3 regions of the Pseudomonas sp. BIGb0164 genome follow, and region 2 is predicted to be linked to each of the others. Evidence: predicted binding sites of a transcription regulator. Region 2 holds the regulator's gene; each other region holds the start of a gene.
What was found. Region 2 encodes sigma-54, which starts transcription at its own class of promoters, with help from an activator protein. Its sites were predicted from a motif close to ANTGGCATNNANNTTGCTNT; they were not measured.
Positions count from the first base shown of each region.

Region 1: the regulator sigma-54 is predicted to act here: its motif matches at 3,893-3,912, upstream of M2394_RS20595 (flagellar hook-length control protein FliK).
Region 3: the regulator sigma-54 is predicted to act here: its motif matches at 3,749-3,768, upstream of flgB (flagellar basal body rod protein FlgB).

Region 1 covers NZ_JANUEA010000007.1:406,645-413,856, forward strand. The annotation lists gene fliO (flagellar biosynthetic protein FliO) at 1-270, opposite strand, end outside; gene fliN (flagellar motor switch protein FliN) at 272-739, opposite strand; gene fliM (flagellar motor switch protein FliM) at 786-1,754, opposite strand; gene fliL (flagellar basal body-associated protein FliL) at 1,764-2,264, opposite strand; gene M2394_RS20595 (flagellar hook-length control protein FliK) at 2,487-3,842, opposite strand; gene M2394_RS20600 (Hpt domain-containing protein) at 4,793-5,137, opposite strand; gene M2394_RS20605 (fused response regulator/phosphatase) at 5,168-6,886, opposite strand; gene M2394_RS20610 (STAS domain-containing protein) at 6,883-7,188, opposite strand.
Region 2 covers NZ_JANUEA010000002.1:614,532-621,743, reverse strand. The annotation lists gene M2394_RS06785 (ZIP family metal transporter) at 1-854, shown strand, start outside; gene M2394_RS06780 (HPr family phosphocarrier protein) at 960-1,232, opposite strand; gene rapZ (RNase adapter RapZ) at 1,249-2,106, opposite strand; gene ptsN (PTS IIA-like nitrogen regulatory protein PtsN) at 2,109-2,573, opposite strand; gene hpf (ribosome hibernation-promoting factor, HPF/YfiA family) at 2,584-2,889, opposite strand; gene M2394_RS06760 (RNA polymerase factor sigma-54) at 2,965-4,458, opposite strand; gene lptB (LPS export ABC transporter ATP-binding protein) at 4,643-5,368, opposite strand; gene lptA (lipopolysaccharide transport periplasmic protein LptA) at 5,368-5,901, opposite strand; gene lptC (LPS export ABC transporter periplasmic protein LptC) at 5,888-6,460, opposite strand; gene M2394_RS06740 (HAD family hydrolase) at 6,469-6,993, opposite strand; gene M2394_RS06735 (KpsF/GutQ family sugar-phosphate isomerase) at 6,993-7,212, opposite strand, start outside.
Region 3 covers NZ_JANUEA010000005.1:311,975-319,186, forward strand. The annotation lists gene M2394_RS15685 (ribonucleoside-diphosphate reductase subunit alpha) at 1-431, shown strand, start outside; gene flgE (flagellar hook protein FlgE) at 760-2,076, opposite strand; gene flgD (flagellar hook assembly protein FlgD) at 2,108-2,836, opposite strand; gene flgC (flagellar basal body rod protein FlgC) at 2,853-3,296, opposite strand; gene flgB (flagellar basal body rod protein FlgB) at 3,300-3,707, opposite strand; gene cheR (protein-glutamate O-methyltransferase CheR) at 4,015-4,842, opposite strand; gene M2394_RS15715 (chemotaxis protein CheV) at 4,885-5,817, opposite strand; gene flgA (flagellar basal body P-ring formation chaperone FlgA) at 5,898-6,662, shown strand; gene flgM (flagellar biosynthesis anti-sigma factor FlgM) at 6,804-7,127, shown strand; gene M2394_RS15730 (flagella synthesis protein FlgN) at 7,176-7,212, shown strand, end outside.

The DNA.
Region 1 (7,212 bases), on a different contig from region 2:
CAGGCGATCCCGCGGGCCGAGGGCGCGCGAGCCGATCATCTCGATGACCTGGCCATTGCCCGGCCCGATACGCTGCACACGGCGCATCAACCAGGCCAACACGAAGATCAGGCCGACCACCAGCAGCAAGCCGAGCACCAACTGGGTCAATTGCCCACCGATGCCGCTGCTCACCACGGGCGCCGCCGCCGTCGTGGCCTGCGCCACCGGCTCGGCCGCCAGGGCGCTCAATGGCAGCGCCAGAAACAGTCCCGCCATCGAATACTTCATATCAGCGCAACTTCTTGATGCGTTCGCTTGGGCTGATCACGTCCGTCAGGCGGATGCCGAACTTCTCGTTGACCACCACCACTTCGCCGTGGGCGATCAGGGTGCCGTTGACCAGCACGTCCAGCGGCTCACCGGCCAGGCGATCGAGCTCGATCACCGAACCCTGGTTCAGTTGCAGCAGGTTGCGGATGTTGATTTCGGTGCTGCCCACTTCCATGGAGATCGACACCGGAATGTCGAGGATCACGTCCAGGTTCGGGCCATCGAGGCTCACCGGGTCGTTGTTCTTCGGCACGCTGCCGAATTCTTCCATCGCCAGGCGGTTGCCGGCCGGTGCAGTGGCAGCGTCGGCGGCCAGCAGCGCGTCGATGTCGTCTTGGCCGACATCGCCGGTTTCTTCCAGGGCCGCAGCCCATTCGTCAGCCAGGGCCTGGTCTTCGGCGGAAGTGTTTTCGTGTTCGGTAGCCATTACATGTCCTCGGCGCAGCGAAAATTCATCAAAAAATTAGGGCGGATCAGCGACGGTTGATCGGCTCGACCACTTGCAACGCCAGGTTGCCCTTGTGGGAACCGAGCTTGACCTTGAACGACGGCACACCGTTGGCGCGCATGATCAGTTCTTCCGGCAGTTCCACCGGGATCACGTCACCCGGCTGCATGTGCAGGATGTCGCGCAGGCGCAACTGGCGACGGGCCACGGTGGCGCTCAGCGGCACGTCGACGTCCAGCAGGTCTTCGCGCAGGGCCTTGACCCAACGTTCGTCCTGGTCGTCGAGGTCGGACTGGAAACCGGCGTCGAGCATTTCGCGCACCGGCTCGATCATCGAGTACGGCATGGTCACGTGCAGGTCACCGCCACCGCCATCGAGTTCGATGTGGAAAGTGGACACCACAATGGCTTCGCTGGGGCCGACGATGTTGGCCATGGCCGGGTTCACTTCCGAGTTGATGTACTCGAAATTGACTTCCATGATCGCCTGCCAGGCTTCCTTCAAGTCGATGAAGGCCTGCTCCAGCACCATGCGCACCACACGCAGTTCGGTCGGGGTGAATTCACGCCCTTCGATCTTGGCGTGACGGCCGTCGCCGCCGAAGAAGTTGTCCACCAGCTTGAACACCAGCTTGGCGTCGAGAATGAACAGCGCGGTGCCGCGCAGCGGCTTGATCTTGACCAGGTTGAGGCTGGTGGGCACGTACAACGAGTGCACGTATTCACCGAACTTCATCACCTGCACGCCGCCCACCGCCACGTCCGCCGAACGGCGCAGCATGTTGAACATGCTGATACGGGTGTAGCGGGCGAAACGCTCGTTGATCATTTCCAGGGTCGGCATGCGTCCACGGACGATGCGATCCTGGCTGGTCAGGTCATAACTTTTGACGCTGCCGGGCTCGGCAGCCATTTCGGTCTGTACCAGACCATCGTCGACGCCATGCAACAGCGCGTCGATTTCATCCTGGGACAGCAGGTCTTGCACGGCCATGTCGTGATCCTACTGCAATACGAAGTTAGTGAAGAGCGCCTGCTCGACCACGACTTTGCCGAGCTCTTTCTGGGCCACTTCCTGCACGCTGGCAGTGACCTTCTGGCGCAGCATTTCCTGGCCTACCGGAGTGGCCAGGCTGTCGAAGCTCTGCCCGGAAAACAGCATCACCAGGTTGTTGCGGATCACCGGCATGTGCACTTTGAGCGCATCCAGGTCCGCCTGGTTACGTGCCAGCAAGGTGATGCTCACCTGCAGGTAGCGTTGACGACCGTTCTGATTGAAGTTGGCGACAAAGGCCGGAAGCATCGGCTCGAAGATTGCCGGTTGCTTGACGTTGGTGGCGGTTTCGGCGGCAGGGGCCGGTTTGCTGGCACTGCTGTGCATGATGTACCAGGTGCCGCCCACCGACGCGCCGATGGCCAGGACCAGGCCCAGCACAATCAACAAGATAAGCTTGAGCTTGCCTTTGGCTGCTGGGGGTTTTGCTGCGTCGTCGCTCTTCGCCATGCCAATAATCCGTCACTATTCGGGGATTCATAGATCTACGGAAAGGCAAGAGCAAGTGTTATGCCAGAGTTGTCTGGTGATCGGGGACGAAGGAACGCCGCAAATCAAATGTGAGAGCGGGCTTGCTCGCGAATGCGGTGGGCCAATCGACGAATCCGTTGACTGACACTGTGCTTTCGCGAGCAAGCCCGCTCCCACATTTAGATCTTTGCAGGGCTCACATTAGGCGTAGTAATCGACGGCGCTGGAGCCAATCACGGTGGAGGTGACCGGCGCGACAGCCGCTGCGACTTCGGCGTGATCGGCCATATCACCGCCATCACCACGGCCACCGCTACCACTCACGCCACGGGCCTGGTTCTGCTGTTGTTGCTGCTCCTGGCCCTGGCCCTGCCAGCCACGGGACTGGTCGGAAACGTTGACGTCCACCTGCCCCATACCCTGCTGGGCGAACATCTCACGCAGGCGGCCGGACTGGCTTTCCAGCGCTTCACGCACCACCGCATGGCCACTCATGAAGGTGACCTGGGCCTGCTGGTCGGCCGCCATGTTGACCTTGATGTCCAGGCGACCCAGCTCGGCCGGCTGCAACTGGATCTCGGCCGACTTGAGGTTGGCGCTGGACAGGTACATCACGCGGTTGACCACTTCTTCGGTCCAGCCGCTCTGGTGCATGGCCAACGGCGCGTTGGCCACGGGCGGCAAGGCGTTCGCGGTTTTCGGCGTGGCGGCCTGGGTCAGCGCCGCCAGACGGTTGGCGAAGTCATCGACACGGGTATCGCTGCTGGCGTCCTTCAAGTCCTTGAGGCCACCGTCGATGAGACTGCTGAAGGTCTTGTCGCCACCGGTGTCGGTGCTGTCCTTGGCGGCCTGCTGGTCGACCATGTTGGCCAGGCCTGCGGCGAAGTTTTGCGCGGCGGTCGGCTGGTCCTGAGTCGGCGCAGGCGCGGCTTTTTGCGGCGTCTGGCTGCTGGCGGAGACGTGACCGCCCTGCTCCATCGCCAGGCGCACGGCGGGCATCGAATCCAGCGGGTCGGCGGAAGGGTCGAAAGCGGGTTGCTTGGCTTCGTCGGTGGCCGCCACAGGAGCGGCCACCACCGGCTGGGGCTCTTCAGGCGCAGCGGCAGGCGTCGGCGTCACCGTCGGCACAGGGACCGGCACGGCCACAGGGGTAACGGTGGCAATCAGCGCCGGGTCGACGACGGGGTCAACCGGGGGTTGCTGCACCAGGGACGGGTCGGTGGGTTTGTCGTCGTCGCTGCTGGCGCTGTCATCGGACTTGGCCGGCGGCGTGGCAGGCAAGGGTTTGCCGCTATCGGCAACCGCTGGCGTGCTGGCGGCAGGCTTGCTGCTGTTGTCAGCAGGCTTGGCGCTGGCGTCGGAGGTCTTGTCACGAGAAGGCTTGGACGGGGTGTCGTCGGTCTTTACCGTCGGCTTGGCGCCTTGGCTGGCGAACACCTGAGCGAAGCCAGGGCCCTTGTCCTGTGGGGCCGCAGCCGCTGCCGGAGGTGTCGCGGCGGGCGCTTGAGGCTTGGCTGCGGGGGCAGCCTGAAGGAGGGTGTTCGGGGCGACTGGCATAGGTAAAGGTCTCCACTGCATTGGGGATCGGGGATGCAGTATTGGGAGGTAGAGCAAGAGTCGGGCCAGGTTTTGGGGTTGGTTGGGTTTGCGGGGTACATATCCGTTATTTGGGTGATGGCTGGTATGGGTTCCGCCCTTACGGCGGGTCACTTTGGAAAAGCCGGAATGCCGGCCCAGCCCAAAGTAACCAAAGGGCTCTTGCCCCAACACTCGGTGCCTCGCTTAGGCTCGGCATACCCGTAATTCGACAGTGATTTGGGGGGCCGCCGCCACGCGCCATCCATGGCGCGGGGCGGCTAAGCCGGCGTCCTGCCGGCTTACCCCCCAAATCCCTGCCGAATTCCGGCCAGCGTGTTTGACGGGGCGCCTAAGATCAAAATCAAAATCAAGATCAAAAGCAAAAGCACAGCGGCCTGACAGCCGGCTTGAGTGGTTAGATCAAAAGCAGATACGTGTAGGAGCTGGCTTGCCGGCGATGCAGACACCTCGGTGAATCAGGTACACCGCATAGATGCCATCGCAGGCAAGCCAGCTCCCACAGTGATGGCGTCGCGTCATACACCTTGATACACCCGACAAACCCAATCAAACCAGCGATAGTTCTTCGCCTTTGATCCTCACCACTCAGGTCGGCTACTAGGCCGCCGTGCTCTTGCTTTTGATTTTGATCTGAGGCGCCCCGTCAAACACGCTGGCCGAACGCAGGCTTTGGAGCGTGGGTAACCCGGCAGGACGCCGGGTTAGCCGCGCTGGGCCAAGGATGGCCCATCGCGGCGGCCCACGCTCCAAAGCCGGAGTGAGGGCACACCGAGCCTAGGCGAGGTGCCGAGTGTTGGGGCAAGAGCGCTTTGGTTACTTTCGCGCTTTTCGAAAGTGACCCGCTGTAAGAGCGGAACCGCCAGCAGCCGTTACCGTAGAAATGGATATGTACTCAAACTCAAACCAGATCAAACCCCAAACCGCCCCCGCTCCGACTCATAAAGCGGCCGAACCAAAGCAAACTCATGATCAATCTGATCCACCAAATCCCCAAGGTCCGCCGCAGCCCCCGCCGACTCAACCTCCAGCCGCTGGCACAACTGCGCCAACCGCACCGCCCCAAGGTTGCCGCTGCTGCCCTTGAAGCTATGGGCAATCCGCCCCAACGCCTTGGCATCGTCGCGCGCCTTGCGCAGCGCTTCGACACGTTTTTGCGAATCATCGAGAAAGGTATCGAGCAACTTGGGGTACTCGCCTTCCATGACTTCCTGCAAACCCGAGAGCACGTCCGGGTCCAGATGAATCTCAGCCACTTGCTCGCTCCTTGATCAAGAATCGGCGGATTATGCCAGAGCCCCCCAGCAAAACTCCACGCACACACTGCGCCCACCGTCAGACCAGCGTACATTGCTGCTCAATTGACGCACCAGGCTCAACCCCCGGCCAGACAGACGGTCAACGTCCAACGGCCGGGCCAGCATCTTTTCCACGTCGAACCCGGGGCCGCTGTCTTCGAGGCGCAACAACATCTTGCCACCGGTGTCGGTCGGCACCACCTGCACATGCACGCGCACATAACCGCTGCTCAGTTGCGCCAGCCGTTCGTTGCGCTGGCGATAGTAGTGGGCGAACCCCTCGGCATCACGCTTGAGCCGCGAATCCAGGCCCAGCACGCCATGCTCCAGCGCGTTGGAGTACAGCTCGGCCATGACGCTGTAGAGCGCCCCGCTCTGCTCACGCAAGCCATGAATCTCCAGTAACAGTTGCAACAAATACGGCAACGGGTTGTAGCTTTTGAGGGTCTGCCCACGGAATTCGAAACTGACCGACCAGTCCAGCGGGCACGACTGGCCGCTGTCGGCATACAGCGGTTGCGCTGTGCGCAACGACTGGCCGGGCTGCAAGGTGATCTCGACCAGACTGACGTCATCGCGCACTTCACCGCGAAACGCGGCCAACGCCTGCTCGATGTCTTCGAACAGGCGGTCGGGCTCGCGGTTGGCGGCAAATACCTGTTGCAGGCGCTCGACGCCAAACAGTTGGTCATTGGCGTCAGCGGTATCCAGCACGCCGTCAGACAGCAAAAACACCCGGTCGCCCAACGCCATGGGCCACACCTCGGTGCTGTCATCAAACGCTTGCGCCGACAACACCCCCAACGGCAAATGCCTCGATTCAAGCGGCGTACGCTTGCCGGTGGCGACTTCATGCACATAGCCTTCGGGCATGCCGCCGTTCCATACCTCCACCACCCGCCGCTGGGTGCTCAGGCATAACAGCGTGGCGCAGCAGAACATGTCCACCGGCAGGATGCGCTTGAGCTTGGCGTTCATCTCCCGCAAGGTCTGCGCCAGGCCGTAACCCTTGGCCGTCATGCCGTAGAACACTTCAGCCAAGGGCATGGCGCCGACGGCTGCCGGCAAGCCGTGGCCGGTGAAGTCGCCGAGCAATACGTGCATGTCACCGGACGGTGTGTAGGCCGCCAGCAACAGGTCACCGTTGAACAGCGCATAGGGCGATTGCAGGTAGCGGATGTTGGGCGCCGCATTGATGCAGCCCGAGTGCGCAACCTTGTCGAACACCGCCTTGGCCACCCGCTGCTCGTGCAGGAGATAGTCATGGTGTTTGGCGATCAGGTCGCGCTGCTGCAAGACCGTGGCTTGCAACCGCCGCAGGCGGTCCATGGCGTTGATCTTCGCGGCGAGAATCAGCTGGTTATAGGGTTTGGGCAGGAAGTCATCACCCCCCGCATCCAGGCAACGGGCCAGGGCTTCGCTTTCGCGCAGGGAGGTCAGGAAAATCAGCGGCACCAGCTCTTCGCCTGCCAACTGCTTGATCCGGCGCGCCGCCTCGAAGCCGTCCATCACCGGCATCAGCGCATCCATCAACACCAGTTGCGGGCGCTCACGGGTGAAGACCTCGACGGCTTCAGCGCCATTGGTGGCCGTGAGCACCTGGTGGCCCTGGCGCCGCACAATCGTCGACAGCAACAGCAGATCGGTGGCGCTGTCTTCGGCGATCAGGATCGTGAGCGGTTCCGGGACGGGGGCCAGGGTGCTCAACTGATGTCGAACAGCTTGTCGAAGTTGGAAATGGCGAGGATCTTGCGCACATCGGAATTGCTGTTGACCACTCGCACTTCCGACTCATCGCCACCCGCGTGATCACGCAGCAGCAGGAGCATGCCCAGCGCGGAGCTGTCCATGTAGGTGGTTTCTTTCAAGTCGACGACGTACAGCTCCGGCACTTTGTAGAAGCGCTCGTAGGCATCCCGAAACGTCTGGTGGCTGCCGAAATCGAACCGCCCCTTGATCGCGATCGTCAACTTCTTCCCGTCCAGGGATACTTCTGATTCGACTGACATGCGACTGCTCCTTGTCATTGGCAA
Region 2 (7,212 bases):
TTCGTTATGCGTTTGGCTCGCTGCTGCTGTTGGCAGGTACTGCATTGCTGGTGGCTCACGGGCTGGCCTGGCTGGACCTCGAACCGCGCATCCTGCGGGCGTTGCAGGGCGGGGCGATTTGCGCGCTCGGCACCGCATTGGGCGCGGTGCCGGTGTTGGTGATTCGCCGGATGCCCGTCGCACTCAGCGATACCTTATTGGGGTTTGGGGCGGGTGTGATGCTGGCTGCGACCGCGTTTTCGTTGATCGTGCCGGGCATTGCCGCCGCTGAAACCCTGGGGCTCTCGCCTTGGGGCGCCAGTGGGTTGATCAGCTTCGGCATCATGCTGGGCGCCTTCGGGCTGTACCTGGTCGACCGCAAGGTCTCCGGTGCGAGCCCGGAAATGTTGGTGGGCACACCGGATAAGCCTGTGATTCCTCCACGTATCTGGTTGTTCGTGTTTGCCATCATTGCCCACAATATTCCCGAAGGCATGGCCGTGGGCGTCTCCGCAGGCGGTGGCATGCCAGATGCCGACAGCCTGGCCATGGGCATCGCCTTGCAGGATGTACCCGAAGGTCTGGTGATTGCATTGGTATTGGCCGGCGCGGGGATGTCGCGGGTCAAGGCGTTCTTGATCGGCGCAGCGTCAGGCTTGGTGGAGCCGGTATTCGCGGTGCTTTGCGCCTGGCTGGTCAGCCTGGCCGAAGTGCTGTTGCCGCTTGGGTTGGCGTTGGCGGCGGGTGCGATGCTGTTGGTCGTGACCCACGAGGTCATCCCGGAGTCGCGGCGCAATGGTCACGAAAAGCTCGCCAGCCTGGGGCTGTGCATCGGCTTCTGCTTGATGATGGTGATGGACACGGCCTTGGGATAAATCGCTTCTGTAGGGGCCCGGCTTGCCGGCGATGGCGTCCTCAGGTCCAACACCTGACTCAAAGGCCTCATCGCCGGGCAAGCCGGGCTTCTACAAGGGATGGGGCTATTCGCCTTCGTCGAAGTAGTTGTTGATCAACGCCACCAGTGCAGCCATGGCTTCGTCTTCCTGTTCGCCTTCCGTCTTCAGGTGAATCTTGGTGCCCTTGCCGGCTGCCAGCATCATCATGGCCATGATGCTCTTGCCGTCGACCATCGATTCCGGTGTGCGACCGGCGCGGATCTGGCAAGGAAACTGCCCGGCCACGCCGACGAATTTGGCTGAGGCACGGGCGTGCAGGCCTAGCTTGTTGATGATTTCAATTTCCAGAGCGGGCATCGCGCAGGTGTTCCTTTCAGCTAAGGTCGCGGTGGCGGACCTGGACGTTCTTGAGGGTTTGTTGCAGCACCTGGCCCAGGCGCTCGGTCAGGTAGACGGAGCGGTGGTGACCACCGGTGCAGCCGATGGCAATGGTGACGTACGCGCGATTGCTCGCGGCAAAGCGGGGTAGCCATTTGAGCAGGTAGCTGGAGATATCCTGGAACATCTCTTCAACATCCGGCTGCGCGGCCAGGTATTCGGCTACAGGCAAGTCCAGCCCGGATTGTTCGCGCAGTTCCGGCTTCCAGTAAGGGTTGGGCAGGCAGCGCACATCGAACACCAGGTCGGCGTCCACCGGCATGCCGCGCTTGAAGCCGAACGACTCCACGAGAAACGCCGTGCCAGGTTCCGGTTGGTTGAGCAGGCGCAGCTTGATGGCATCGCGCAACTGATACAGATTGAGGCTGGTGGTGTTGATCTTGAGGTCGGCGAGGTCAATGATCGGGCCCAGCAACTTGGTTTCATCCTCGATGGCTTCTGCCAGGGAGCGATGGGGGCTGCTGAGGGGGTGACGTCGGCGGGTCTCGGAAAAGCGCTTGAGCAGGGTTTCTTCGTCGGCGTCCAGGTACAGCACATCACAATGAATATGCTTGGCCCTGACCTCCTCGAGCAGTTGCGGAAAACGCTCAAGGTGGCTGGGCAGGTTGCGGGCATCAATCGAAACGGCAACCAGGGGCTGGGCCAGCTCGGTGTGGATCAGTGCGCGTTCCGCCAGCTCCGGCAGCAGGCCGGCCGGCAGGTTGTCGATGCAATAAAAGCCGTTGTCCTCAAGGACATTGAGGGCGGTGCTTTTACCCGAGCCGGAGCGGCCGCTGACGATGATCAAACGCATGATTACTGCCCGTTCTGTTCATCCAGGACAACCTGATAAAGCGCCTCATTGCTGCTGGCGCCGCGCAGTTTGTCGCGTACGTCCTTGCGGTCAAGCATGCTGGCGATCTGCCGAAGCAGTTCCAGGTGCGCATCGGTGGCGGCTTGCGGGACCAGCAGGACAAACAGCAGGTCGACCGGGGCGCCGTCGATGGCGTCGAAATCGATGGGAGCTTCTAGGTGCAGCAGGGCACTGACAGGTGTTTCGCAACCCTTGAGACGGCAGTGGGGGATGGCGATGCCGTTGCCAAAACCGGTGGAGCCGAGTTTTTCACGGGCAATCAGCGCGTCGAAGACATCTTGCATCTCCAGATCCGGCACTTCGCGCGCGATCAGGTTGGCAATTTGTTCGAGGGCTTTTTTCTTGCTGCCGCCCGGCACGTTCACGAGGGAACGGCCGGGGGTCAGGATGGTTTCAAGTCGGATCATGGGGGGAGAGTTAACGACCTGTACCTTGCATCAGGTGCAGATTCTTTTCCTTATGCTTTATGAGTTGGCGGTCCAGCTTGTCGTAGAGCGAGTCGATCGCCGCGTACATGTCTTCATGCTCCGCATTGGCGACGAGCTTTGCATTCGGTACGTGCAGGGTGGCCTCGATTTTCTGCTTGAGCTTATCGACCTCCATGATGACCTGCACGTTGGTGATCTTGTCAAAATGCCCTGCCAGCTTGTTCAGCTTGCTTTCGGTGTATTCACGCAGGGGTTTGGTGACTTCCAGCTGGTGTCCACTGATGTTGACTTGCATACAGCTTCTCCTTCGTTGCCAGTGCATAAAGCGGCAGGCCGGGGTGCCTGCCACTGGAACGCTGTGGCCCGCCCGTCACATCAAACGCTTACGCTCGCTGGAAGGCGCGATCCCGAGGGACTCGCGGTACTTGGCGACGGTTCGACGGGCGACCTGAATGCCTTGTGCCTCCAGTAAACCAGCGATCTTACTGTCACTCAATGGCTTTTTCTGATTTTCAGCGGCAACCAGTTTTTTGATGATCGCGCGGATCGCCGTGGACGAGCATTCGCCGCCTTCGGAGGTGCTGACGTGGCTGGAGAAAAAGTATTTCAGTTCATAAATACCCCGTGGGGTATGCATGAATTTCTGCGTGGTCACCCGGGAGATCGTCGATTCATGCATGCCCACTGCTTCGGCGATGTCATGCAGCACCAGCGGCTTCATCGCCTCGTCGCCGTATTCCAGGAAGCCGCGCTGGTGCTCGACGATCTGGGTGGCGACTTTCATCAGGGTTTCGTTGCGGCTTTGCAGGCTCTTGATGAACCAGCGCGCTTCCTGCAACTGGTTGCGCATGAAGGTGTTGTCGGCGCTGGTGTCGGCACGACGTACAAAACCGGCGTACTGCGGGTTGACGCGCAAGCGTGGTACCGACTCCTGGTTAAGCTCCACCAGCCAGCGCTCGTTGTCCTTGCGTACGATCACGTCAGGGACGACGTATTCAGCTTCGCTGGACTCGATCTGCGAACCGGGGCGTGGGTTGAGGCTCTGGACCAGCTCGATGACCTGGCGCAGGTCGTCTTCCTTGAGCTTCATGCGGCGCATGAGCTGGCTGTAGTCGCGGCTGCCCAGCAGGTCGATGTAGTCATTGACCAGGCGCTGGGCCTCGGCAAGCCAAGGCGTCTTGGCCGGAAGTTGGCGCAATTGCAGCAGCAGGCACTCGCTGAGGGTCCGGGCGCCAATGCCGGCCGGTTCGAATTGCTGGATTCGGTGCAGGACGGCTTCGATCTCGTCCAGCTCAATGTCCAGTTCCGGGTCGAATGCCTCAAGGATTTCCTCAAGGGTTTCGTCCAGGTAGCCCTGGTTATTGATGCAGTCGATCAGGGTGACGGCGATCAGGCGATCGGTGTCGGACATCGGTGCCAGGTTCAGTTGCCACAGCAGATGGCTCTGCAGGCTCTCGCCGGCGGACGTGCGGGTGGTAAAGTCCCACTCGTCATCGTCATTGCTTGGCAGGCTGCTGGCACTGGTCTGGTAGACGTCTTCCCAGGCCGTGTCCACGGGAAGCTCGTTGGGAATGCGTTCGTTCCATTCGCCGTCCTCCAGGTTGTCCACCGTCGGGGCGGTTTCCTGATAGGAGGGTTCCTGCACGTCGGAATTGGGTTTTTGCTCGATGTTGTCAGCCAGCGGGTCTGCATTGTCGAAGTCGTCGCCTTCTTCCTGGCGTTCGAGCATCGGATTGGACTCCAGGGCCTCCTGGATTTCCTGTTGCAGGTCCAGGGTCGACAATTGGAGCAGGCGGATGGCCTGTTGCAGCTGCGGTGTCATCGTCAGCTGCTGGCCCATTCTCAGGACTAGCGATGGTTTCATGGCAGGGGCTTAACACCTTATTCGCCGGCGCAATGCGCCATCCACGACAGGGCGCGTGAGCGCCAAACATAAGCAAATTATATGCCTGATATCGGGGGCTTTGCCTAGAGCGCGGTAACAATAAAAAAACTGAGGTTTTTATTGACTCCCGCGCGCGCTGGCGTTCGGCCTGACACCGCGACGCTTACAGGCGGAACTCGTGGCCCAGGTACACTTCCTTGACCAGTTCGTTGGCCAGGATGGTGGCGGAGTCGCCTTCGGCGATCAATTGGCCATCGTTGACGATATAAGCGGTTTCACAGATATCGAGGGTCTCGCGAACGTTGTGGTCAGTGATCAGTACGCCGATCCCCTTGGCCTTGAGGTGGTGGATGATCTGTTTGATATCGCCCACCGAAATCGGGTCGACGCCGGCGAACGGTTCGTCCAGCAGGATGAACTTCGGCGCGGTGGCCAATGCGCGGGCGATTTCCACACGGCGACGCTCGCCACCGGACAGGCTCATGCCCAGGTTGTCGCGGATGTGGTTGATATGGAATTCCTGCAGCAGGCTTTCCAGCTCCTTGCGGCGGCCGTCACGGTCGAGTTCCTTGCGGGTCTCCAGGATCGCCATGATGTTGTCCGAAACCGACAGTTTGCGGAAGATCGACGCTTCCTGGGGAAGATAGCCGATACCGGCGCGAGCACGACCGTGCATCGGCTGGTGGCTGACATCCAGGTCGTCGATCAGTACGCGGCCCTGATCTGCCTGGACCAGGCCGACGATCATGTAGAAACAGGTGGTCTTGCCGGCACCGTTGGGGCCGAGCAGGCCGACGATCTGGCCGCTGTCGATCGACAGGCTGACGTCGCGCACGACCTGACGGCTTTTGTAGGCCTTGGCCAGATGCTGGGCTTTCAGGGTTGCCATTACTCGGCCTTCTTCTTCGGCTGGATAACCATGTCGATACGCGGACGAGGTGCGGTGACCTTGTTGCCATTGGCGCGACCGGCGTTGGCGACCTGTTTCACGGTGTCATAGGTGATTTTTTCACCTTCCGTGGTGTTGCCGTCGGTGCTGACGACCTTGGCCTGGTCAATCAGGACAATGCGGTTCTGCTGGGCGTGATACTGAATGGTCTTGCCATAGCCCTTCATCGGGGCGGTGTCGGCAAGTGCCTGCTTCTGTTCGAAATAGGCCAGGTTGCCCACCGAGGTCACGACGTCGATATCGCCGCTCTTGGTGCGGGTCAGTGTCACCGTGTTGCCAGTGATCTTCATCGAGCCCTGGGTAATGATCACGCCACCGGTGTAGGTCGCCACGCCTTGCTTGTCATCCAACTGCGCATCGTCAGCCTGGATGTGGATCGGTTGCTGGCTATCGTTCGGCAGAGCCCAGGCGCTCACGCTTCCCAGTGCTGCGCCCAGACCGAGCAAAATAGGGAGAGTTTTAACGAGCCTCATACTGTCCTCTTACGTTCGATAGCAGGTGTATCCTGCTTTCTTTCAAATACGCTTTCATTCCCTTGCCAGTCGATACACCGCCAGCGCCGTCGATTCTAACGTCTTGCTCGGTCTGCGCATATTGCTTCTGCGGGAATACGGTCATGCGACTGGTGGTGATCACGGTGTCGCGGTTCTTGTCGTCAGTGCGCGCAACGCGTACCGAGTCGATCAGTTCTACTTGGGTGCCGTCCGGGTTGACCTCGCCACGCTTGCTGGTGACGTGCCACGGAAACTCGGTGCCGCGATAGATGTTCATGTCGGGGTTGGTCAGCAAGGTCACTTCAGTAGCCTTCAAGTGCTCGACCTTGTCCGACGTCATTTCGTACTGCACCTTGCCGTCGGGCAGGAACTGCACGCTTTTGGCGTTGATGGCGTAATAGTCGATGGCCCCGTCGTCAACCTGCGCTACAGGCTTGTCGAGGAAGCGCTCCGGGCTGATATTCCAGTAGCCCACCGCGAGGAACAGCGCGGCGATGACCCCGAATAGCAGGAAGTTGCGAATCTTTTTGCTCAGCATAAAACGCTCTATAAGTAGGCGGCGTGGGCCGCTTCAAGGCTGCCCTGGGCGCGCAGGATCAATTCGCAGAACTCACGCGCGGCACCTTCGCCGCCACGGGCCGTGGTGATGCCATGGGCGTGTTCACGAACAAATGCTGCCGCGTTGGCGACAGCCATGCCCAGGCCTACCCGGCGAATGACCGGCAGGTCGGGCAGGTCGTCACCGAGGTAGGCGACCTGCTCATAGCTTAGGTTGAGTTGGCCAAGAAGCTCGTCCAGAACCACCAGTTTATCCTCACGGCCCTGATACAGGTGAGGAATCCCCAGGTTTTGTGCACGACGTTCCACAACCGGGGTCTTGCGACCGCTGATAATGGCCGTTTGCACTCCTGCCGCCATCAGCATCTTGATGCCCTGACCGTCGAGGGTATTGAACGTCTTGAATTCGCTGCCGTCTTCGAGAAAGTACAGGCGGCCATCGGTCAGCACGCCGTCGACGTCGAAAATCGCCAGCTTGATGTTCTTGCCGCGTTGCAACAGGTCGCCTGTCATTACATTACTCCCGCACGCAGCAAGTCGTGCATGTTCAGGGCGCCGATAGGGCGGTCATCTTCATTGACCACCACCAGCGCGCCGATCTTGTGGTCTTCCATGATCTTCAGCGCTTCTGCAGCCAGCATTTCCGGGCGTGCGGTCTTGCCATGAGGGGTCATGACCGCATCGATGGTCGCGGTGTGGATGTCGATGGTGCGGTCCAGGGTGCGGCGCAAG
Region 3 (7,212 bases), on a different contig from region 2:
CGGTCATGATCAACGACCTGAAGTACTACGACGGTTCCGTGCAGCAGATCGAGCGCATCCCGCAAGAACTCAAAGAGCTCTACGCGACCGCCTTCGAAGTGGACACCAAGTGGATCGTTGACGCCGCCAGCCGTCGTCAGAAGTGGATCGACCAGGCCCAGTCCCTGAACCTGTACATCGCCGGCGCTTCGGGCAAGAAGCTGGACGTGACCTACCGCATGGCGTGGTACCGTGGCCTGAAAACCACTTACTACCTCCGTGCCCTGGCTGCGACCAGCACCGAGAAGTCGACCATCAACACCGGTAAGCTGAACGCTGTTTCCAGCGGCGGCAACCACGGTGACGACTCGGTTCTCGCCGCTCCAGCCGGTCCGGCCCCTGTGCCTAAGGCCTGCGCGATCGACGAGCCGGATTGCGAAGCTTGCCAATAAGCTGAGCCGGTAGGCGCGTAAAGGCGCCTATCTAAGAACCCCCGCCAAGCCCCCTGGGTTTGCCGGGGGTTTTCTTTTGCCTGGCGATTATCTCTTCCGGGCAGAAGTCCACCTGTAGTGAGCGGGCTTGCCCCGCGCTGGGCGGCGAAGCCGCCCCAACCAGAGCGCCGTGGTGTCTCGGAAAGACCGAGGTGCTTGGGTTTAGGGCGGCTTCGCCCCCCAACGCGGGGCAAGCCCGCTCACTACAAGGTCGCCGATGTCGGCTATGAATATAGCCGCCACAAAAAAGCCCCTCGAGTGAGGGGCTTTTTTGTGGAGCGTTAACTCATCAGGTCATCTGAATGATGGTCTGCATGATGGTGCTCTGGGTGGAGATGGTCTTGGCGTTTGCCTGATAGTTGCTCTGGGCCTTGATCAGGTCCACCAGCTCGTTGGTCAGGTTAACGTTGGAGTTCTCCAGGGAGTTGGCCACGATCGAACCCAGGGTGCCGGCTTGCGGAGTGTCGTAACCCGGCTGGCCCGATGCAAAGGTCTCTCTCCAGGTGGTGCCGCCCGCTGGCTGCAGGCCTTGTTCGTTGTTGAAGCTGGCCAGGGAGATCTGGCCAATGGCCTTGCTCTGCTGGTTGCTGAACGTGGCGAACAGTACGCCGCTGCCGTCGATTTTCAGGCCGGTGATCTGGCCAGTCGCATAACCGTCGGTGGTCGGCGGGTTGCGGTAGGTGGCCGAGTTGTATTGGGTGATGTTGCCCATGTTGATCGCGATGCCGGTAGGGTTGGCAGTCGCACCGTTTGCCTTCCACACACCGTTGGTCACGGTACCCGGCACCCAGCCGGTGATGGTCAGGGTATTACCGGTCACGCCTGTCCCAGCAACACTGGTGAGCTTGCCGGAACCATCAAAGGTCAGCGTCGTCGCAGCAGGTGGCGCAGTGCCTGCGCCTGTGCCCGTTGGCAGTGTGCCGTCCGGGTTACGGCCATCGATCAGCGTGTAGGATTTCCAGACGTTGCTGTCGGTCTTGACCAGGTACTGCACCATCGGGTGAGCGTTACCTTGGTTGTCGTACAAGGTGGTGCTGTATTGGGTGGTGAAAGTACTGGTGTCGCTTGGGTCAAACGGCTTGGTCGTCTGGTTGATCACCGCTTCTGAAGAGTTCAGGTTACTGGTGGAATCCACCTTGGTGGACGCCTTCGGCGGCAGGTTCGACAGGTTCAGTTGCAGGTCGGTCAGGCCGCCCTTGATGATATTGCCATCGGCGTCCGCCGCGTAGCCTTGCAGGCGCGAGGTGCCGGTGTTGTTGGTGATGTAGCCGTCTTTGTCGGCACGGAAGGCACCACTACGGGTGTATTCCAGCGAACCGTCGCTGGCCTTCTGCACGAAGAAGCCGCCGCCCTGGATCGCCATGTCCAGGATGCCGCCACTGTTGTTCACGTCACCCTGGGTGAACTGCTGGGACACAGCCGCCAGGTTCACACCGTTGCCGATGCTGTTCTGGCCGGTGCCCAGTTTGGAGGCCGCGTAGATGTCCGCGAATTCCGCACGGGACGACTTGAAGCCCGTGGTCGCGACGTTGGCGATGTTGTTGCCGGTCACGTCCAGTTGTTTGTTGGCCGCATAGAGGCCGCTCAGGCCGATGTTAAAAGACATGTTTCTCTCCTTCTGCCGTATTTAGCCGGCTCTATGTACCGATAGTCTGAATTTGCGACAGCTTGACGCTGCCCATGCCGCCTGCAAGGTTCAACAGCATTTCGCCGCCGGTCTTGCTCAGCGTCACGCTGGTAACGGTTGCCGGCAGCGAAGTGGCCAAGGCAACCGAGTCACCCTTGTCGTTCTTCGTGGTGGCGGCAAAGGTGTAGGTACCGGCAGGGGCGACTTCGCCCTTGTCGTTCTTGCCATCCCAGATAAAGCTCGCATCGCCAGCGCTCTGGGCACCCATGTCGATGGTGCGCACCACGTTGCCGTCCTTGTCGGTGATCTTCACGGAGACGTTACCCGTCGCCGCCGTCACCGCCACCGAACCGGTCATGCTCTTGCTGGTATCAACCATGGCCTTGTCGGTCTGGGTGATGATCGAACGCCCCACCAGCGACGACGCTTGCAGCGCTTGCGACGAGCTGAAGTTGCTGGAGATCGCGTTCACCGAATCGTTCAGGGTGTTGATCCCTTCCAGGCTGCTGAACTGCGCCAGTTGCGCCACGAACGCGCCGTTGTCCTGAGGCGACAGCGGGTTCTGGTTTTTGAGCTGGGTCACCAGCAGTTGCAGGAATGCGTCCTTGCCCAGCGACTGGTTGCCCGTCGCCGCCTTGGAAGCATCACCGACGCTGCTGTTGTCTGTCGCGGACTTGACCTTCGAGTTGAAAAGGTCCTGAACCGCCGTGTTGGTAGAAGTGGTATCAACAATGGCCATTATTTGGCGCCCCTTATCACTGACCCAGGGTCAGGACCTTCTGCATCATGGTTTTGGCGGTGTTCATCATTTCCGCGTTGGTCTGGAACGAGCGACTGGCAGAGATCATGTCAGCCATCTCCTCGACCACGTTGACGTTCGGGTAGTACACGTAGCCTTTTTCGTTCGCGGCCGGGTGGTTCGGCTCGTAGCGGGCTTCCAGGTTGCTCTGGTCTTCAACCACGCCGAGCACCTGCACGCCTTGGCCGGCGGCATCCTGGTTCTGGAACAGCGAATCGCTGCCGCCGCTCTGGCCGCCCTGGAACATGGTGGCGAACACCGGGTGACGGGCGCGGTAGGTCTGGTCAATGCTCGAAGACACGGTCTCGGCGTTGGCGATGTTACTGGCGACGGTGTTCAAACGCGTGGTCTGCGCGCTCATGCCACTGCCGGCAATATTGAAAACACTGGCTAGGGACATGGCTTACTCTCCACGCAGGGCTGACATCAGCCCTTTGAATTTACTGTTGAGCAGGGTGAAGCTGGCCTGGAAGTTCACCGAGTTCTCGGCGTAGGCCGATTGCTCCAGCTGGGCGTCGACGGTGTTCTGGTCGATCGACGGCTGCATCGGCGTGCGATACAGCAGCGACTCGTCACCATTGCCCAGGCCTTGCGCTTCAATGTGACGGGTATTGGTCACGTTCAAGGCGAAGGTGCCGTTCTTGGTCTTGTCCTGCTGTGCAGCGAGCACGGCGGAGAAGTCCAAATCCCGAGCCTTGTAGTTCGGGGTGTCGGCGTTGGCAATGTTGTTGGCCAAGACTTCAGCACGCTGGGCGCGGAAGCCCAGGGCTTGTTCGTGGATACCGAGCGCTTTATCGAAGCTGATGCTCATGGCGGAAACCTTTAGGCTGACCTGCTTTTCGTAACTGGGTTATAGCAAGGCGCATGCCAATTAACGAAAAGGCCGTAACTCAAGGGTTTGCGAGGGGTTTGCCGGTGGCAATGCCAGAAAAGCGGCAACGGGTTTCCGCGTGGCGCCAGTAAAGCGGCAATGGTGAGTTGCCGCCTTCATTTACCTTGCCGCAAAACAAATGTGGGAGCGGGCTTGCTCGCGAATGCGGCAGGTCAGTCAATTTATATCTGACTGACAAACCGCATTCGCGAGCAAGCCCGCTCCCACATTGTTAACCGCGTAACTCTTACTTGGCCTGGTAGATGATCCCCGGGCTGCACTGCACCATCTGGTAATGATCAGGCAGACCGTTCAGCGCCTCGGAAGCACCGAGGAACAGATAGCCGCCGCGCTTGAGCGTGCCGTGGATGCGCAACAGGATGTCTTTCTTCACTTCGGCCGAGAAGTAGATCAGCACGTTGCGGCAGAACACCATGTCGAACTTGCCCAGGCTGGCGTAGCTGTCGAGCAGGTTGAACGAGCGGAACTCCACCCGGTTCTTGATCGGCGCCTTGACCGCCCAGCGCCCTGCCCCTTTCGGGTCAAAGTAACGCTGCAGGCGTTCCTGGGACAAACCACGGCCCAGGGCCAGGCTGTCGTACTCGCCGGTCTTGCAGTTGGTGAGCATGGTGCCGGACAGGTCGGTGGCAACGATTTGCGCACCGGCCTTCAATTGGCCCATGTTGGTCCGTTCGAACTCGTCGATAGCCATCGAGATCGAGTAAGGCTCCTGCCCCGAGGAGCACGCCGCCGACCAGATGCGCAGGCGCTGGCCCGGGCTGGCCTTGATGGCTTCGGGCAGCACTTTGCTCTTGAGCACCTCGAAGGGGTAGGTATCCCGAAACCACAGGGTTTCGTTGGTGGTCATGGCATCGACCACCATCTCCTTGAGCCCGCTGCGCGGTTGACCCTGGATTCGCTGGACCAGCTCACCCAACGACTTGATGCCCTGCTGTTCCATCAGTTTGTTGAGACGGCTGGATACCAGGTACTGCTTGTTTTCACCGAGCAATATGCCACAGGCTTTTTCCAGGAAGACCCGGAACTGTTCGAAATCCAAATTACCCGTAGACAATGATACCGCCTCTTAAATCGTGTGACCGCCAGGGGAAATCCCCTAGCCGTGATCTGCTGCCTTGATCCGGTCGACTACCCGGGATGCCAGGTCATCAGGGCGGAATTTGGCCAGGAAGTCATCGGCGCCGACCTTCTTGACCATCGCCTGATTGAATACACCCGACAACGAAGTATGCAGGATGATATGTAGTTTTTGCATGCGCGGATCGTTGCGTATCTCGGCCGTGAGTGTGTAGCCGTCCATTTCCGGCATCTCGATGTCGGAAATCATCATCAGGAATTCTTCTTCGGGCTTCTTGCCCTCATCCACCAGCGTGCGCAGGTAATCCAGGGCCTGGCGGCCGTCGTTGAGCGCGACCACTTCCACCCCGACGGTTTGCAGGCAACGAGTGACCTGTTTGCGCGCCACGGAGGAGTCATCCACGGTCAACACCCGCAGCGATACAGCCTTGTGCGCGGTTTCGGCATCGACCACACCCACCGAGATGTTCTCCGAGGTCGGCGCCACTTCGGCGAGGATCTTTTCCACGTCGATGATTTCCACCAACTGGTTGTCGACCCGCGTCACCGCCGTGAGGTAGTGATCGCGGCCGGTGCCCTTGGGCGGCGGATGGATCTCTTCCCAGTTCATGTTGACGATGCGCTCCACCGAGCGCACCAGGAAGCCCTGGGTCTTGGTGTTGTACTCGGTGATGATCACGAACGGGCTCTCACGGTCCTGCAAGCCGGCAGAACCGGTGGCCATGGCCAGGTCAAGAATCGGGATCGTCGCCCCGCGGATGTTGGCAACGCCACACACCACCGGGCTGGACTTGGGCATGATCGTCAGCTTGGGACACTGCAGCACTTCCCGCACCTTGAACACGTTGATGCCATATAGCTGCTTGCCGTCCAGGCGAAAAAGCAACAACTCCAGGCGATTCTGCCCTACCAGCTGTGTGCGCTGGTTTACTGAATCCATTACACCTGCCATGCCCAGACTCCTACGCTAAAACCTAAGGGGTACGACGCGTACCCAACATTAAACGGCACGAGCTTTGCTTTTTATTGGTCATGAACCTTAAAACGACAGTTTCCCGACGCCTTGCTCCGCAGCGACTACGCAGCTTCCTATGTGCGTCGCTGGCATTGCTTGCCATGGGCACAGGGGCCACGGCCCGCGCAGATAACGTCACCTTGCCTGATCTACTTATCGGCGTCACCCAGGGCTTTCTTGAGTTCACTGTAGAAGATTATCTGGCGACCACCCAGACGCCCGGGCGCTACGAAATCCAGGTCAACCAGCTGGACCCCCGCCTGCGCATGCCGGCGTGCGACAAGGAATTGACAGCCACCCTGGAAAGCCCGGCCCAGCCGATTGGCCGCGTGACGGTAAAAGTACGCTGTGAAGGTGCGTCGCCCTGGACGGTGTTCGTGCCGGCGCAGGTCAAGCTGTTCCGTGACGTGGTGGTGGTGACCCGCCCGCTCAAGCGCACCGGCATCATTGGTGACCAGGACGTCGCCCTACGTGAACGGGATATCAGCCTGATCAACCAGGGCTACCTGACTTCGCTGGACCAGGCCATCGGGCAGAAATTGACCCGACCAATGGTCACTGACCAGGTGATAACCCTGGTGCATCTGGAGCAGGCCGAGGTTGTGCGCAAGGGCGACCAAGTGGTCATCTCTGCCAGCAGCGGCGCGCTGAACGTGAAAATGCCCGGGGAGGCGCTGTCCAACGGCGGCATGAGCGAGCAGATCCGCGTGAAAAACCTGAATTCCAACCGCGTGATCAAGGCGCGGGTGACAGCCCCCGGTCAAGTCGAGGTGGCTTTATAGATCACTGGTATCGGACGCCAGCTTTTCCTACACTGTGCGCCAGACGTTCGCGCAAACAGGTTTATTGTCAATCGAGCCTAAAGTTTGTCCGGGTATGGCCGAAAACATGGCAAGCGTCCAAATACCCAGAGGTTTTTTATTATGGTCATTGATTTCAGCCGTTTGAATAACGCCCAGGCTTTGCCCGGTTCTACGCGCACCAGCGGTGCCAAGGACAGCGTAGATGCCAAGTCCCAGCCCCTGCCCGCCAAGGCAGAGCAGGCCGGTGCCAGCCAAAGCGGGGAATCGGTACACCTGAGCAATGAGGCTCAACAGTTGCAGAAGGTCACTGACTCGCTGCGCGATCAACCGGTAGTCAACAAAGCCCGTGTGGCCGAGTTGAAACAGGCGATCGCCGATGGCAGCTATAAAGTCGACAGCAACCGTGTAGCCAGCAAGCTGCTTAACTTCGAAGCCGAGCGCTAGGCAAAGGCCTGCGCAGGGCTTTTGGACGCTTAAAACCCAAGGCCAGCCATGCACCACGACGAACATTTGCTTCAACTGATCATTG